One region of the Variovorax sp. P5_A3 genome, then DNA from elsewhere that is predicted to be linked to it. Evidence: predicted binding sites of a transcription regulator. Region 1 holds the regulator's gene; the other holds the start of a gene.

Region 1 (7,547 bases):
TCGAAGCAAATCCGCCCTGTGGCGCGCCTCGGGGCGCCCCTGGCGCGACAGAAATCAAAGAACCTTCCGAGGACACCATGAGACTGATTTTGTTGGGCGCCCCCGGGGCGGGCAAGGGCACGCAGGCGGCCTTCATTTGCCAGAAGTACGGCATCCCGCAGATTTCGACGGGCGACATGCTGCGCGCCGCCGTCAAGGCGGGTACGCCGCTCGGACTGCAGGCCCAGGCTGTCATGGCTTCCGGCGCACTGGTGAGCGACGACCTGATCATCAATCTGGTCAAGGAACGCATCGCCTTGCCGGATTGCGTCCAAGGCTTTCTCTTCGACGGCTTCCCCCGCACCATTCCCCAGGCCGAAGCCATGCGCGCCGCAGGCGTCAAGCTGGACTACGTGCTCGAGATCGACGTGCCCTTCTCGGACATCATCGAACGCATGAGCGGCCGCCGCTCGCACCCGGCCTCGGGACGCATCTACCACGTGAAATTCAATCCGCCGAAAACGGATGGCAAGGACGACCTCACCGGCGAGGACCTGATCCAGCGCGAAGACGACAAGGAAGAGACCGTGCGCAAGCGCCTCGAGGTCTACAGGCAGCAAACCCGGCCGCTGGTCGACTACTACTCGGACTGGGCCAAGTCCGAACCCGCCGCCGCACCGAAGTACCGCGCCATCAGCGGTGTCGGGACGGTCGACGAGATCACCCAGCGCGCGCTCGCGGCACTGAACAGTTGATCAGGCCGGGCTGGAGCGCAGCCCGTAGGCCTTGCCGTCGACGAACAGGTATTCGACGCGCATCACGGCCTCCCCCTTTTCGTCCTTCGAGGCAAAGCCGACGGCCGAGATGCGGGCGCCAGGCTTGATCTCCTGGACTTTCCAGGCCTCCATTCGCGTGAGCGGCGCGAGCTCGAGTTCCCACTGACGGTCGTTGCGGCGGGGCACGGTCGTCTTCGCGAGCAGCCCCGGCCCATCGACCGGCGCGCTCTGCGCAGGCAACGCGCGTTTTGCCAGATCCGGCGGAACCTTGAGATCAGGCGGTACCTCGATCATCAGTTCGGCGTGAGGGTTCTGCCAGCGAGAAGTCACGACCCGGCCCTCCAGGTAGAGGGGGCGATCCTGGTCGAAGCCGCTCCAGCCATGGTGCGCCCAGGCGGGGCGAATCGCGACGGCAGTCGAAGCGGCGGTCCATAGGAAGCTGCGACGTTTCATGCAGGAAGCTCCTTTCCGATCAGTAGGCGATCCATCGGCCGCAGAAGATCACAGCCAGCCAGATCGCAGTGGACGACAACATCTGTATCCGCGCCATCAAGTCGAGTTTCAGCAACGAGCCGCGTGCATGGAACCAGACGGCATTGCAGCCGGCCACGAAGAGCAATCCCATCTTGAGCAGGAAGGCCCGGTTGGCAAGCAGTTCAAAAGGCTGAGTGGCGAACATCAAGGAACCGCTGACTGCCGCCAGGACGAAGCCGGACAAGGCGATGGTCAGCGACAGCCTCGCCAGCCCGCTCACCGGCAGGACGACGGCGCGTCCAAAGACGCGCATTTCGAGGGCGACCAGATTGCCGACGAGCAGTGCAATCCCGACGATGTGCACGACCTCCAGCGCAGGATAGGCCCAGGGAGTCGATTGCAACGCGCCGAACATGCGCTCAGGCGGGAGGTCCGCCGGACAGAAGCTCGAGGATCAGCGCGATGCGCGCCTTGACCGGTGTCAGTGCCCCCGCGTCACGCAACACTTCCTTTGACCTCGGGAGAATCCGCCCCTGCGAACATCGCGTCGCGCGGACGACCGATACCCCATCAGCCTGCGCGCGAAGTGCGGCCGCTTCGAGTGCGTGGTGCAACGTGCCGTTGCCGGTAGCAGCAAGCACGAGTCCCTGGAGCGGTTCCGCACCGCCCCGCTTCCGCTCTTCCAGCAATGCATCCACGATCGTGCCGCGAGCCTCGGCATGGCTCACGAGGATTTCGACGCGTGGCCAGGACGTGGCGCCTTCGATTCGATCGAAGGCAAGCTGTGCGGCGGTTGCCGGCACGGGCCAATCTCTCAGCACGCGCACGGCGCCTTCTTCGACGTACGCCACCGGCCCCGCATCACCCGAGTCGAATGCGTCGAGCCTGTAGGTGTGGACCTTCTGGACATCGAACGCGCTGTGAACGGTGCCTGCGCAAACGGCGATGACACCCCGCGCCCCGGGTGAGGCCGCCACGACAATGGCATCGCGCACATTCTGGGGCCCGTCCGGCGCCAGCGCGGTGGACGGGCGCATCGCGCAGGTCAACACCACCGGCTTCGACGGCCCCAGCACACACTGCAGGAAGAAGGCCGTCTCCTCCAGCGTGTCGGTCCCGTGGGTGATGACGATACCCGCCACGTCGGGTTCCGCGAGCCAATGGGCACAACGCAGCGCCAGCGTTCGCCAGATCGGGAAGGACATGTCCTTGCTGTCCACCTGCGCCACCTGCTCGGCCGACAACGAAACGCCGGGCGGCGCGTCGATGTCGCCCAGCAGTTCCGCCACGCCGACCTCGCCGGCGGTGTAGCCGATGTTGTCATTGGCGGCGGAAGCGCGACCCGCGATCGTGCCTCCCGTGCCCAGGACGATCACGCGACGCGCGTCATTTCGATTGCCTTCGGCCATGGCTTGCCAACTTCCGGAAACTGGTTAAAAATACAGGTACTGGATATTCACCCAGTGCCCATCAGGAGCCAACATGCAGTTCGCCGTGAAGCTTACCGCCCGTCAGCAGCAGATTCTGGACTTGATCCAGAGCGCCATTGCGCGCACCGGCGCCCCTCCCACGCGCGCCGAGATCGCCGCCGAGCTGGGCTTCAAGTCAGCCAACGCGGCCGAAGAGCATCTGCAGGCGCTGGCGCGCAAGGGCGTCATCGAGCTCGTGAGCGGTACCTCGCGCGGTATCCGGCTCAAGGGCGACGCGCTGCGCTCGCTCAACGAATCCCGCAACAACCAGTTCTCCCTGTCGCTGCCCGGCATGGCGCAGCTCGCACTGCCGCTCATCGGCCGTGTGGCCGCCGGTTCGCCCATCCTGGCGCAGGAACACGTCGACCAGACCTATTACGTCGAGAACACCCTCTTCCAGCGCCAACCCGACTACCTGCTCAAGGTGCGCGGCATGTCCATGCGCGACGCCGGCATCATGGACGGCGACCTGCTCGCCGTGCAGGCAACCAAGGAAGCCCGTAACGGGCAGATCGTCGTGGCCCGGCTCGGCGACGAGGTCACCGTCAAGCGACTCAAGCGCAACAAGCAGGTCATCGAGCTGCATGCGGAAAACCCGGACTACCCGACCATCATCGTCCAGCCCGGCGAGCCCTTCGAGATCGAAGGCCTGGCAGTCGGCCTGATCCGCAACACGATGCTGATGTAGGCGTCGAATGAATGCGCGCACGGCTTCGGCGGTGCGCTCACACCCGGCCGCGACAGGTGGCGGGCGTATGGCGAAGTGCCATCACCCTGTCGAGGCCGATCAAAGCAATCCTGCCTGTGTTCAATCTCTGACCTTTGGAGTTCACATGGGAATCGCCCTGCTCAGCATCGTTGATTTGTTGACCCCCCTGCAATCGCTGGCCAGCCGCTGGATGCCGGCGCGCAGTTCGCATCGCATCAATTCGTCGGGTCTGCGCTATGTCGGGGTCCGGCCCAGTTGCACGGCGCGCCAGACTGCCACGGTACAGGCCTGCTCGCCAGCGGCGGCGCGGCCGTTGCGGGTGGTGCGCATGGTCGACGCACAGCAACCGGGCCGTCACCAGAGCCGCATGGTGATTTCGGGCCGCATGGCCGATGTCTGCGCTGAGCTCGATCGACTGGTTGCGCTCGAAGCAGCAGGCACGGCGCCCCGATCCGCCCACGTGCACTGAGGGCCGAACTGCGTCCACACTGACTGGCGCTTCATCGCCGGGCAGCGACGTTCAACCACCCTGCAAGTGCCCCCGGCGACCGGCGCATGCAATGGCAACATGATGCGTCCGCACAGCTTGCCGGTGGTGCGAGGCACAATGGCACGCCATGAACATTGTGATCCTCGACGACTATCAGGATGCGGTGCGCAAGCTGCAGTGCGCTGCCAAGCTCGATGCGTATGCCGCCAAGGTCTATACCAACACGGTCAAGGGCATCGGGCAGCTTTCGGTGCGCCTCAAGGATGCCGACGTGATCGTGCTGATCCGTGAGCGCACCCACATCTCCCGGCAGCTCATCGAGAAGTTGCCCAAGCTCAGGCTCATTTCGCAGACCGGGCGGGTCGGCGGCCACATCGACGTGAACGCCTGTTCGGAACAAGGTATCGCGGTGGCGGAAGGCACGGGGTCGCCATTGGCGCCGGCCGAGCTGACCTGGGCGCTGATCATGGCCGCGATGCGTCGCCTGCCGCAGTACATCAGCAACCTGAAGCATGGCGCGTGGCAGCAGTCGGGCCTCAAGTCCGCATCGATGCCACCGAACTTCGGACTCGGCTCGGTGCTCAAGGGCAAGACGCTCTGCATCTGGGGTTACGGGCGCATCGGCCAGCTGGTCGCGCGCTACGGCCAGGCCTTCGGGATGCAAGTGGTGATCTGGGGTCGCGAGCAGAGCTGCGCCAAGGCCAGGTCCGACGGATTCCAGGTGGCACCGAACCAGGAAGCCTTCTTCGCCGCGGCCGACGTGTTGTCGGTGCACCTGCGGCTGACGGAGGAGACGCGCGGTCTGGTCACGCTCGAGGATCTTTCGCGGATGAAGCCCACTGCGCTGTTCGTGAATACCTCGCGCGCCGAGCTGGTGGAGCAGGACGCCCTTCTCGCCGCGCTCAATCGCGGTCGGCCCGGGCTGGCGGCGATCGATGTCTTCGAGAGCGAACCGCCATTGCAGGGCCATGCGCTCCTCCGTCTCGAGAACTGCATCTGCACGCCGCACATCGGCTACGTGGAGCAGGACAGCTACGAGATGTACTTCGGGCAGGCTTTCGACAACGTCGTCAGTTTCATCAAGGGCAATCCGACGAACATCGTCAACCCCGGCGCTCTGCAGGTCCGCCGTTGAAGCGGCCTGCACTGCCGGCCTCGTTGTGGGCCCTGCTGGCAGGCAATTTCGTGATCGGCACGGGCGTGATGGTGGTGCCCGGCACGCTCAACGAGCTCAGCACGTCGCTGGACGTCAGCGCGGCGACGGCCGGCCAGTTGATCACGGCCGGCGCCGTCGTGATGTGCCTGGGTGCTCCTTTGCTTGCCGCCGTGGTCGCGGGCTGGGACCGCCGGCTGCTGCTGGCCTGCACCATGCTCTGGTATGGCGCCGGACACCTCGTCGCCACGCTGATGCCGAGCTTCGGCGGCCTGTTGATGGTTCGCATGCTCACGGTGATTGCACCCGCGATATTCACGCCGCAGGCGGCCGCATGCGTCGGCTTGCTGGTGCCGCCGGATCAGCGCGGGCGCGCCGTTACCTTTGTCTTCCTCGGATGGTCCATGGCGTCGGTGCTGGGCCTTCCGATCGGCGCGGTGGTTGGAGGACATTTCGGATGGCGGACGGCATTCGCGGTGATCACCGCCCTCTCGGTCATCAGCGCGGTCTGGATCTGGCTGAAGCTTCCCACAGGCATCCGGCCCGCGGCCCTGTCGCGTGAGGCCTGGGGGCGAGTGCTCAAGAGTCCCCTGCTGATGGGCGTCGTGTCCGTCACCGCTTTGCAGGGCGCGGGCCAGTTCGTGCTGTTCAGCTATTTCGCGCCGATCCTCAAGCAGACGCTCCATGCCGACGCCACGCAGTTGGGACTTATGTGGGCGTGGTTCGGCGCCTGCGGACTCGTGGGCAACATGCTCGTGAGCCGGCATATCGACCGCGTCGGCGCGCCTCGCATGGTGCTGCTCACCACGTCGCTGATCGCGCTGAGCCTGCTTCTATGGCCGCTCGGCGTCACGCTCGCCTGGCTGGCGCTCCTTCTGACTCCGTGGGGCCTGGGCTGCTTCGCGACCAATTCGGCGCAGCAAGCGCGCCTGGTCTCGATGTCGCCCGCGCTCGCACCGGGCTCGGTGGCGCTGAACAGTTCCGGCATCTACATCGGACAGGCTGTCGGCGCCGGGGCCGGCGGCTGGCTCCTCGCCAATGATGCGATCGCATGGATGAACTGGGTGGGATTGGCCATGGTGCTCGTGGCGCTGACGCTCAGCGCAGCAGTGGACAGGGCACAGCGCCGTGCCCCTGCCTTCAGCGCTTGATGACCGGTCGCGGAGCGATCTCCGCTTCGGTGTTCGGGTCGAACAGATCGAAGTCGATCACATGCGGATCGGTCGAAGGCGCCGGGGACGGCTTGGGCGTTTCGATCGGCGTCGGCATGGTCTCGTAGGCCGTCTTGTCGAATTCGGCGAGATCCAGGTCGATAGTGGGCTTCGCGCGAGGCGGCGCTTCGCCTGTGGGGGGAATCGGTACCGGTGCATCCGGAACCATCACCGTGTCGTGATGCAGGCCATCATCGATCACGCCATAGATCGAGGGCGGCAGCACCGGACCATCATCGTGCAGGGCCGGAGGCTGGGTATCGACCTCGAGGGGTGGCGTCGCCGTCGGCATCTCTTCGTGGCCGAAGGTGTCGACAAACGAATGCGGCGTGACAGGCGCAGGCGGCGCACTGTCGGGGTCGATCACCTCCTTGGCCACGGCGTAGAGAAGCAGCAGTTCCTGGTACGCGGCGAGATCGAATGCACCTTCCTCGTGGACGCCGGGCTTGCGGAAGATCAGTTCCTCGATCAGCGCCAGGGTCCCTGGCGCCGGCCATTGTGTTTCGATGCGCGCCAAGGCGCTGCGGTAATGCTCCAGCCCCTTGCCGGCTTCGGTGAAGTGGACGAAGGCCGGTACGTCGGCATTGAAGGCGCGTTCGAACTCTTCGGCCAGCCGCGCGTAGTCTTCCTTGCGCTCGAGCGAATGGAAGATGCGCAGCAGGTCGAGGTAGGCCAGCGCGCTGGTGCCGGGATTGGCAGCGATGTGCTCGCGCAGCACGGCGATCGCCTGGTCATGCTGGCCGAGCGAGAGGAAGAAGTCCGATTGCTGCTGGACGTCGAACAGCTCTTCGGTGTTGACCGGTCGCACCGGGGCGTTGTCGAAAGTGCGCACGGGGTGCGGCAGGGGCTCGTCGAAGCCGCTGTCGTCGGGGACGTTGGGTTCGAGCGGCGCGAACGGCGTCGGCACGAAGGTCCTGCCCGTGCTGGCACTGCGTCGGGGGGGCGGCGCGTCCGGCTCCGAGTCCAGGTCCATCTCGTCGTCCAGCACCCCCCGCTTCGGCAGGCGCCTGCGGACACCTTCGCCCTTCGGAGGCGGCGCCTCGCCCCACCAGGCGGGTGCGGCCGGGCGTCGCGCGAGGCGCCACAGCAGCAACATGCCGATGAGCGCCAGCAGCAGCAAGACGATCAAGGTATAGACGAGCGGATTGCGGAACTGGCTTTCGCGCGCCTGGGTCAGTTCGCTGCGCAGTTCCAAGAGCGCGCGCTGGTTCTGCGCGGTCTGCTCGCGCAATGCGGCGAGCGTGGCATCCATGTCCTTTGCGTGCTGGGCTTCGCGCTGCGCCTCC
Region 2 (7,547 bases), on a different contig from region 1:
CAAGGAGACAGACATGCAACGCAGAAGCTTCAATCATTGGGCAGCAATGGCCGTTGGCGGCGTGCTGGCCGTGCCGGGGACCGCGGCGTGGAGCGCGGACGTCTATCCGCAGAAGCCGGTGCGAATGATCGTCGGCTTCGCGCCGGGCGGCGGCGCCGACGCGCTCGCGCGCATCATCGCGCAGGGCCTGTCCAAGCAATTGGGGCAACAGGTCATCGTGGAGAACCGGCCCGGTGCCGATGGCATCCTCGCGGCGCAGGCGGTGGCGGGCGCGCCACCCGACGGCTACACGCTGCTCATGGGCACCAACACGGCCATGGTGGCCGCGCCCACGTTGCGGCCGAATCCGCCCTACGACCCGTTCAAGTCTTTCACGCCCATCAGTTCGGCAGGCCAGTTCTCGATGTTCCTCGTGGTGCCCTCGGACCTGCCGGTCAAGAGTGTCAACGAACTGCTGGCGATGGTCGCGGCCAAGCCCGGCGGCTACAACTCGGCTTCGAGCAACAGCGCATCCGAGCTCGCGATGTTGCAACTGCTGGGCGAACGCAAGGTGGTCAACGCGCGCTACAAGGGCGACATGCAGGCCATGACCGATCTTCTGGGCGGGCAGATCCACATGATGTTCACCACGGGCACCCTGGCGCCCAGCTTCGTGAAGGAGGGGCGCGTCCGCGCGCTGGTTACGCTGCAACCGCAGCGCAGTGCGTTGCTGCCCGACGTGCCGACGGCCAGCGAGGTGGGGCTGGGCAAACTCACGATCACACCCTGGGCGGGCTTCTTCGGACCGCCGGGCTTGCCGACGGCGATTCTCGACCAGCTCTCCAGCGAGTTGCAGAAGACGCTGCAACGCCCCGAGGTGCGCGAGCAACTCGTGCAGCAGGGTTTTGAAGGCTACGGAATGAGCCCGGAGAAGTTCGCTGCCTTCTTTCGCACGCAGTACGACGCCTTCGGGTCGACCGTCAGGCAACACAAGCTGAAGTTCGAGCAGTAGCGACCGCGGTTTCAGCCGCCGATGGTGGGCGCGTTGCGCCGCCAGAACTCCGCGTCCGGCAACGCGCCCGCGCCGGCCGCCGCGTTGTCCGCCATGTGCTCGGGCCGGCCTGTGCCGGGAATCGTGCAGGTCACTGCGGGATGGCTGAGCACGAACTTGATCAGCACCTGCGCCCAACTCGTGCAGCCGATCTCGCCGGCCCAGGCGGGCAGGGGCTTGTCGCGCAGTCTCCGCAGCAGGCCGCCACCGCCGAAGGGCATGTTGACGATCACCGCCACGTCGCGTTCCGCCGCCAGTGGCAACAGGTGTTGCGCCGCTTCGCGCGCGTCGAACGAATAGTTGATCTGCAGGAAGTCGAGCTTCTCGGCGCGCAGCACGGCCTCGACCTCCGCGTAGGCCGATGAGGTGTAGTGTGTGATCCCGATGTAGCGCACGCGGCCTTTGTCCTTCCAGCCGCGCAGGGTCTTGAGGTGTGTGCGCCAGTCGACGAGGTTGTGCACCTGCATCAGGTCGATGCGGTCGGTGCGCAGACGCGCGAAGGACTGTTCCATCTGGGCGATTCCGGCGTCGCGGCCACTGGTCCACACCTTGGTCGCGAGGAAGGCCTTGGCCCGCTGGTTCGACGCGGCCAGGAGTTCGCCGGTCACCGCTTCGGCGCGGCCGTACATCGGCGAGCTGTCGATCACCTTGCCGCCCGCGGCGAACAGCGCATCGAGCACACCCGGCAGGCGCTGGTACTCGGCGCTGCCGGCCGCGACGTCGAAGCCGATCCAGGTGCCGCAGCCGACCACGGGCAGGGCTTCTCGGGTGGAGGGGATGGGGCGGGTGTTCATGCGGACGGCTCCCGGGGTTTGGGCGGATGCGCGGAACGGCCATGCGGCGGAGAGCGACAGTGCGGCGCCCAGGCGCAGAAGGCGGCTGCGGGTGAGTGCGAATGAGGGCGTCACGAAGGAAGTCTCCCTTGGCCAGTGTTTCGGCTGCCCTCATTCGAGCGCGGACGATGTCCATGTCAGCTCATGTGCTGACATGCAATTTATCCCATAAATGGAATCGAAGAGGCATGAAGGGTGTGTGGACAAAAAATCGTGATGTGAGCCAAGAATACTGTATAAAAATACAGTCATTCAATTCATCATGGGCCTCCCTTCCTTCGACTCTTTCTCACCCTCCGCGCGGCACAAGGTCTGGCGCGGGGATGAGCTGGGCATGGCCGATGCGCAGGTCATTGCCACCGGCCATGCCGTGCTCGATGCGCAGTTGCCGGGTGGCGGCTGGCCGGTCGGGGCGATGACGGAGCTGTTGCAGTCCGCGCCCGAGGCACATTCATGGCAACTGCTGCTGCCGGCCCTGGCGCAAGCGGTGCAGGCCGGCACCGGGCCGGTGGCGCTGATCGGCGCGCCCCACGAACCTTTCGGCCCTTCGCTGTCGGCGCACGGCTTGCCGGTCGAATCGTTGCTGTGGATTCGCAGCGAAGCCGCCGCCGCACGGCTCTGGGCGTGCGAACAGGCGCTGCGCTGCGCCGACGTGGCCGCCGTGCTGGCGTGGCTGCCGCAGGCGCGCATGGGCGATCTGCGGCGGCTGCAGCTTGCGGCGGCGCAGCACGAAGCCCTGCTGTTCGTGCTTCGGCCGGCGAGTTCTGCGTCTTCCACGTCGCCGGCGCGTCTGCGCTTGCAGGTAGCGCTCTGCGAGGAAGACAGGTCGCGGCTCGACCTTCACATCCTCAAGCGCCGCGGTCCGCCGCTGGCCTCGCCCATCCAGCTCCCGGCATGCAGCGAACGCATGGCCGCGCTGCTGGCGGCGAGCCAGCTACGGCGCAAGCTGCGCCGGCAACAGGAAGGCGTGCTGCACGAAAGCGACAGCGACAGCGCGGCAACGGTGGTGCGCATCGACCTCCACCAGGGAAAACGACATGCACTGGATCGCGTTGCGCTGGCCGCAGCCTGAGGCGGAGAACGAAAAGCCCATGCCCTCCGGTGAGGCGCTCGGCTGGTGGGCGCTGCAGTTCACCCCGCGCGTCACCTGGGTCGACGAGGCGCTGCTGCTCGAGGTGTCCGCCTGCGAGCGGCTGTGGGGCGGCCGGCTGGGCCTGATGCGGCAGATCCTGAGCCTCAATCCCGCACCGGTGCGCGTGCAGCAGGCGCAGGGCGCGACCTGCCTCATCGCGCTCGCGCGGCTGCGGATGTTCGCGCGCGGCGAGCAACCTCCGGCCGATGTGCCGTCCGGCCTGCCGCTCGACACGCTGAGCGCTGCGCGCGATCACCTCGAGGTGCTGGCGCACCTTGGCTGCCGCAGCTGGGGCGACGTGGCGGCACTGCCGCGCGGCGGTCTCACGCGGCGCTTCGGCAAGGATCTGCGTACGGCGCTCGATGCGGCCTACGGCCTGCGCCCCGAAAGCCATCGCTGGCTCACGCTGCCCGATGTGTTCGAGCAGAAGCTCGAACTGCCCGCACTGGCCGAAGGCGCACCCGAACTCATGTGGTCGGCCAACCGCCTGCTGTCGGCGCTGCAGATCTGGCTGCGCGCCCGTCAGCGCGGCGCGCGCGCGCTCGAACTGCAATGGACACTCGACCTCAAGCGCCTCAACGGCGTAAACCTGCCGCCGCACCAGCACATCACCGTGCGCACTGCCGAGGCCACGCAGGACATGGCGCACCTGCGCCGCCTGCTGGCCGAGAAACTGGCGCTCACCACGCTCGCCGCACCCGCGAGCTGGCTGCGGCTGCGCTCGCTCGAAACCGATCCGTGGACCGGCGCCAGCGCGAGCTTCCTGCCCGAGGACAACCGCAAGGGCGACAGGTTCCATGAAATGGTCGAACGACTCAGCGCGAGGCTCGGCCCCCAGCAGGTGCTCATGCCCAAGCCGCAGGCCGATCACCGCCCCGAACGCAAACAAACATGGCACCCCGCCTTGCAAGCCAGCAAGCCAGGTCAGCGCAGCGAGACCCCTTCGCGAAACACCGTGGAACCGGCTTCGCCGGGCCATCGGTGTTGCCCCCTGAAAGGGGGTGGAGAGCGACACGAAGTCCGCGAGCCTGGGGGTGATGCCATCTACCCTGCCTGGTTACTGGCGGAGCCGGTGCGCCTCGACATGGATGGCGAGCGCCCGTGCTACCGCGGACCGCTGCGCCGCCTGATCGGACCGCAGCGGGTCGAGGCCGGCTGGTGGGGTGGCGTGGAAGACGGTGGTCGCCCCGCCGTGCGCGACTACTACGTCGCCGAAAGCCCCGAGGCCGGCCTGGTCTGGATCTTCCGCGAGCGCCCGGCAGCCTCTTTTGCATCGGACGAGGTGCGCTGGTACCTGCAAGGCCTCTATGCCTGAACTCAGCGACAAGAAGATCCTGGCGCTCAAGCTCGCCCCGATGCATGCGTTGCCGAAACGGCAACCGCCCGTGCCGGGCCTGCCTGGGTATGCCGAGCTGCACTGCCTGACGAACTTCAGCTTCCAGCGCGGCGCATCCACGCCCGAGGAACTGGTCGAACGCGCCTACCAGCTCGGCTATGCGGCGCTCGCGATCACCGACGAATGCTCGGTGGCCGGCGTGGTCCGCGCACATGTCGGCCTGCGCGAACTGCCCGCCAAGCTCGACACCTACGAGCGCGAACATCCCGAGGAGCCGCCGATCCCGCGCAACCCGGACTTCCGCCTGCTGTTCGGCAGCGAATTCCGCTTCGAGCGCTTCAGGCTCGTCGTGATCGCGAACGACACCGAAGGCTGGGGCAACCTCTGCGAGTTCATCACCGCCGCGCGCACCACCGAACTGCCAAAGGGCGAATACCGCGTGAGCTGGGACGGCAGCGATGTCGCCTCGCTGCAGCATTGCCAGATTCTTCTCGTGCCCCATCGACAGCCCGGCGGCGAGGTCGATGTCGCCACGCTGTACGAAGACCTGACGGCGGCGAAGACGCTGTTCAGCGACAACCTCTGGCTCGCGGTCGAGATGCTCAACGAACTCGACGACGACCTCTGGTTCGTCGCGTTGGTCGAGGCGGGCGAGCGTGCCGGTGTACCACTCGTCGCAGCCGGTGACGTGCACATGCATGCACGCGCGCGCAAGCCGCTGCAGGATGTGCTCACGGCCGTGCGCGAAGGCAAGACCGTGGCCGAATGCGGCTTCGCGCTGCAGTCCAATGCCGAGCGGCACCTGCGGCTGCGCGTGCGGCTGGCCGGGCTCTACACCCACGAGATGCTCGCGAACACGCTCCGGGTGGCGGAGCGCTGCCACTTCGATCCCGAGGTGATCCGGGAGAACTACAAGTACCCGCTCGAAAGCGTGGGCAACGGGGAAACGCCGGCGCAGACGCTGGTGCGCAAGACCTGGGAAGGCGCACGGGGGAGATATCCGGAAGGCATCCCGGAGAAGGTGTCCCGGCTGCTCGAGCGCGAGTTGCAACTGATCCTCGAACTCGAGTACGAGATGTTCTTCCTCACCGTCGAGGACATCGTGCGCTTCGCCCGTTCGCAAGACATCCTCTGCCAGGGCCGCGGCTCGTCGGCCAATTCGGCCGTGTGCTACTGCCTCGGCATCACCTCGATCAATCCTGACACGGGCCACCTGCTGTTCGAGCGCTTCCTGAGCCGTCATCGCCACGAGCCGCCCGACATCGATGTCGACTTCGAGCACCAGCGGCGGGAAGAGGTCATCCAGTACATCTACGAGAAGTACGGCCGCGAGCGCGCCGCCATCGCCGCAGTCGTGATCTGCTATCGCTCGCGCAGCGCATTGCGCGACGTGGGCAAGGCGCTCGGCGTCGATGCGCGGCTGGTCGACGAATTCGCCAAGGACCACTACTGGTTCGACGAGACCGTGCTCGGCGAGCAACTGCAGGCCGCGGCCCTGCGCGCGGAGGTGCAGGAAGACCCGCTCAAGCTGCAGCAGTGGATCGAACTCACCTGCGAGCTCAAGGGATTCCCGCGCCACCTGAGCCAGCACGTCGGCGGCTTCGTGCTCACCCATACGCGGCTCACGCGCCTGGTGCCGGTGGAAAAGGCCTCGATGAAAGACCGCTCCGTCATCCAGTGGGAAAAGGACGACCTCGAGGCCATGGGCATGCTCAAGGTCGATGTGCTCGCGCTGGGCATGCTCAGCGCGATCCGACGCGGGCTCGAACTCATGAACCAGTGGCGCGGAACGACGCTGCAGATGCACCAGATTCCCAACGACGACCACGAAGTGTTCGACATGATCTGCGATGCCGATACCGTCGGCGTCTTCCAGATCGAGAGCAGGGCACAGATGTCGATGCTGCCGCGCCTGAAGCCGCGCAGCTACGAAGACCTCGTGATCGAGGTCGCGATCGTGCGGCCGGGGCCCATCCAGGGCGGCATGGTCCATCCCTACCTCAAGCAGCGCGATCGGGTGCGCAAGAGGCTCCCCATCCTCTATGAGAACGATGAGCTGCGGCCTGCCCTGGAGCGCACGCTGGGCGTGCCGATCTTCCAGGAGCAGGTGATGCAGATCGCCATGATCGCTGCGCAATTCACGGCCGACGAAGCCGATCAACTGCGCCGCGCCATGGCCGCATGGAAGCGCAAGGGCGGCCTCGGCAAGTTCCACGACAAGCTCGTGGACGGCATGCTTCGCAAGGGGTACAAGCCCGCTTTTGCCGAATCGATCTTCAAGCAGATCCTCGGCTTCGGCGATTACGGCTTTCCCGAAAGCCATGCTGCGAGCTTTGCACTGCTGGTCTGCGTCAGCAGCTGGCTCAAGCGCCACGAGCCCGCCTGCTTCCTGGCAGCGCTGCTCGATTCGCAGCCGATGGGCTTCTACAGCCCGTCGCAGCTCGTGCAGGACGCGCGGCGCCATGGCGTGGAGGTGCGGCCTGTCGATGTCACGGCGAGTGACTTGGAGAGCGCCCTCGAACCAGTTTCTCCTTCCCCCGTTGGGGGAAGGTCGGGATGGGGGCAGTCCCCGCCCGGCACAAGCCCTCAATTCGCCCAGCGCACGGGCCGTCCCAATCAGCCCGCCGTGCGCCTGGGTCTCAAGCTGGTTGGTAGCCTCAGCGAGGCTGGCGCCAAGCGACTGCTCGCCGCACGCGCGCAGTCGCCTTTCACCAGCGCCGAAGACCTGGCATTGCGCGCCGAACTCGACGCCAAGGACATGGCCGCACTGGCCGCCGCCGATGCATTGATGTCGCTCTCGGGCCATCGCCGCCAGCAGGTGTGGGACGCCACCGCCCAGCGCCGCGCACCCGCCTTGCTCAAGGGTGTGCCGATCCACGAGCCCGCCTTGCAACTGCCCGCCGCGCCCGAGGGCGAAGAGATCCTCGGCGACTATGTTTCGCTCGGCCTCACGCTGCGCCGTCACCCGCTTGCACTGCTGCGCTCACGGCTCGCCCGGATGAACCTGATGAGCGCGGAGCAACTGCGCTCGCTGCCCAGCGGCCAGACCGTGCGCGCCTGCGGCATCGTCAAGGGCCGCCAGCGCCCGCAGACTGCCAAGGGGACCATCTTCGTCACGCTCGAGGACGAGACCGGCAACGTCAACGTGATCGTCTGGAGCCACGTGATCGAAGCCTGGCGCGAGCCGCTGCTCAAGTCGACGCTGCTGGCGGTGCA

The links. The regulator LexA, encoded in region 1, represses DNA repair genes until DNA is damaged. The targets are predictions, from matches to a motif close to ACTGTATNNNNATACAGT.
Region 2: imuA (translesion DNA synthesis-associated protein ImuA) is a predicted target of LexA. The motif match lies at 2,095-2,112, and genes of this name have one in related genera.

The regions. Positions count from the first base shown of each region.
Region 1 is NZ_JBFUKW010000003.1:95,881-103,427, reverse strand. Features, by position in the region: gene adk (adenylate kinase) at 78-734, shown strand; gene AC1D3B_RS05845 (DUF6152 family protein) at 735-1,208, opposite strand; gene AC1D3B_RS05840 (hypothetical protein) at 1,228-1,644, opposite strand; gene AC1D3B_RS05835 (asparaginase) at 1,649-2,638, opposite strand; gene lexA (transcriptional repressor LexA) at 2,712-3,386, shown strand; gene AC1D3B_RS05825 (hypothetical protein) at 3,532-3,876, shown strand; gene AC1D3B_RS05820 (D-2-hydroxyacid dehydrogenase family protein) at 4,025-5,032, shown strand; gene AC1D3B_RS05815 (MFS transporter) at 5,029-6,201, shown strand; gene AC1D3B_RS05810 (tetratricopeptide repeat protein) at 6,191-7,547, opposite strand, start outside.
Region 2 is NZ_JBFUKW010000029.1:10,057-17,603, reverse strand. Features, by position in the region: gene AC1D3B_RS30665 (Bug family tripartite tricarboxylate transporter substrate binding protein) at 14-991, shown strand; gene AC1D3B_RS30660 (aldo/keto reductase) at 1,003-1,824, opposite strand; gene imuA (translesion DNA synthesis-associated protein ImuA) at 2,126-2,935, shown strand; gene AC1D3B_RS30650 (Y-family DNA polymerase) at 2,901-4,310, shown strand; gene AC1D3B_RS30645 (error-prone DNA polymerase) at 4,303-7,547, shown strand, end outside.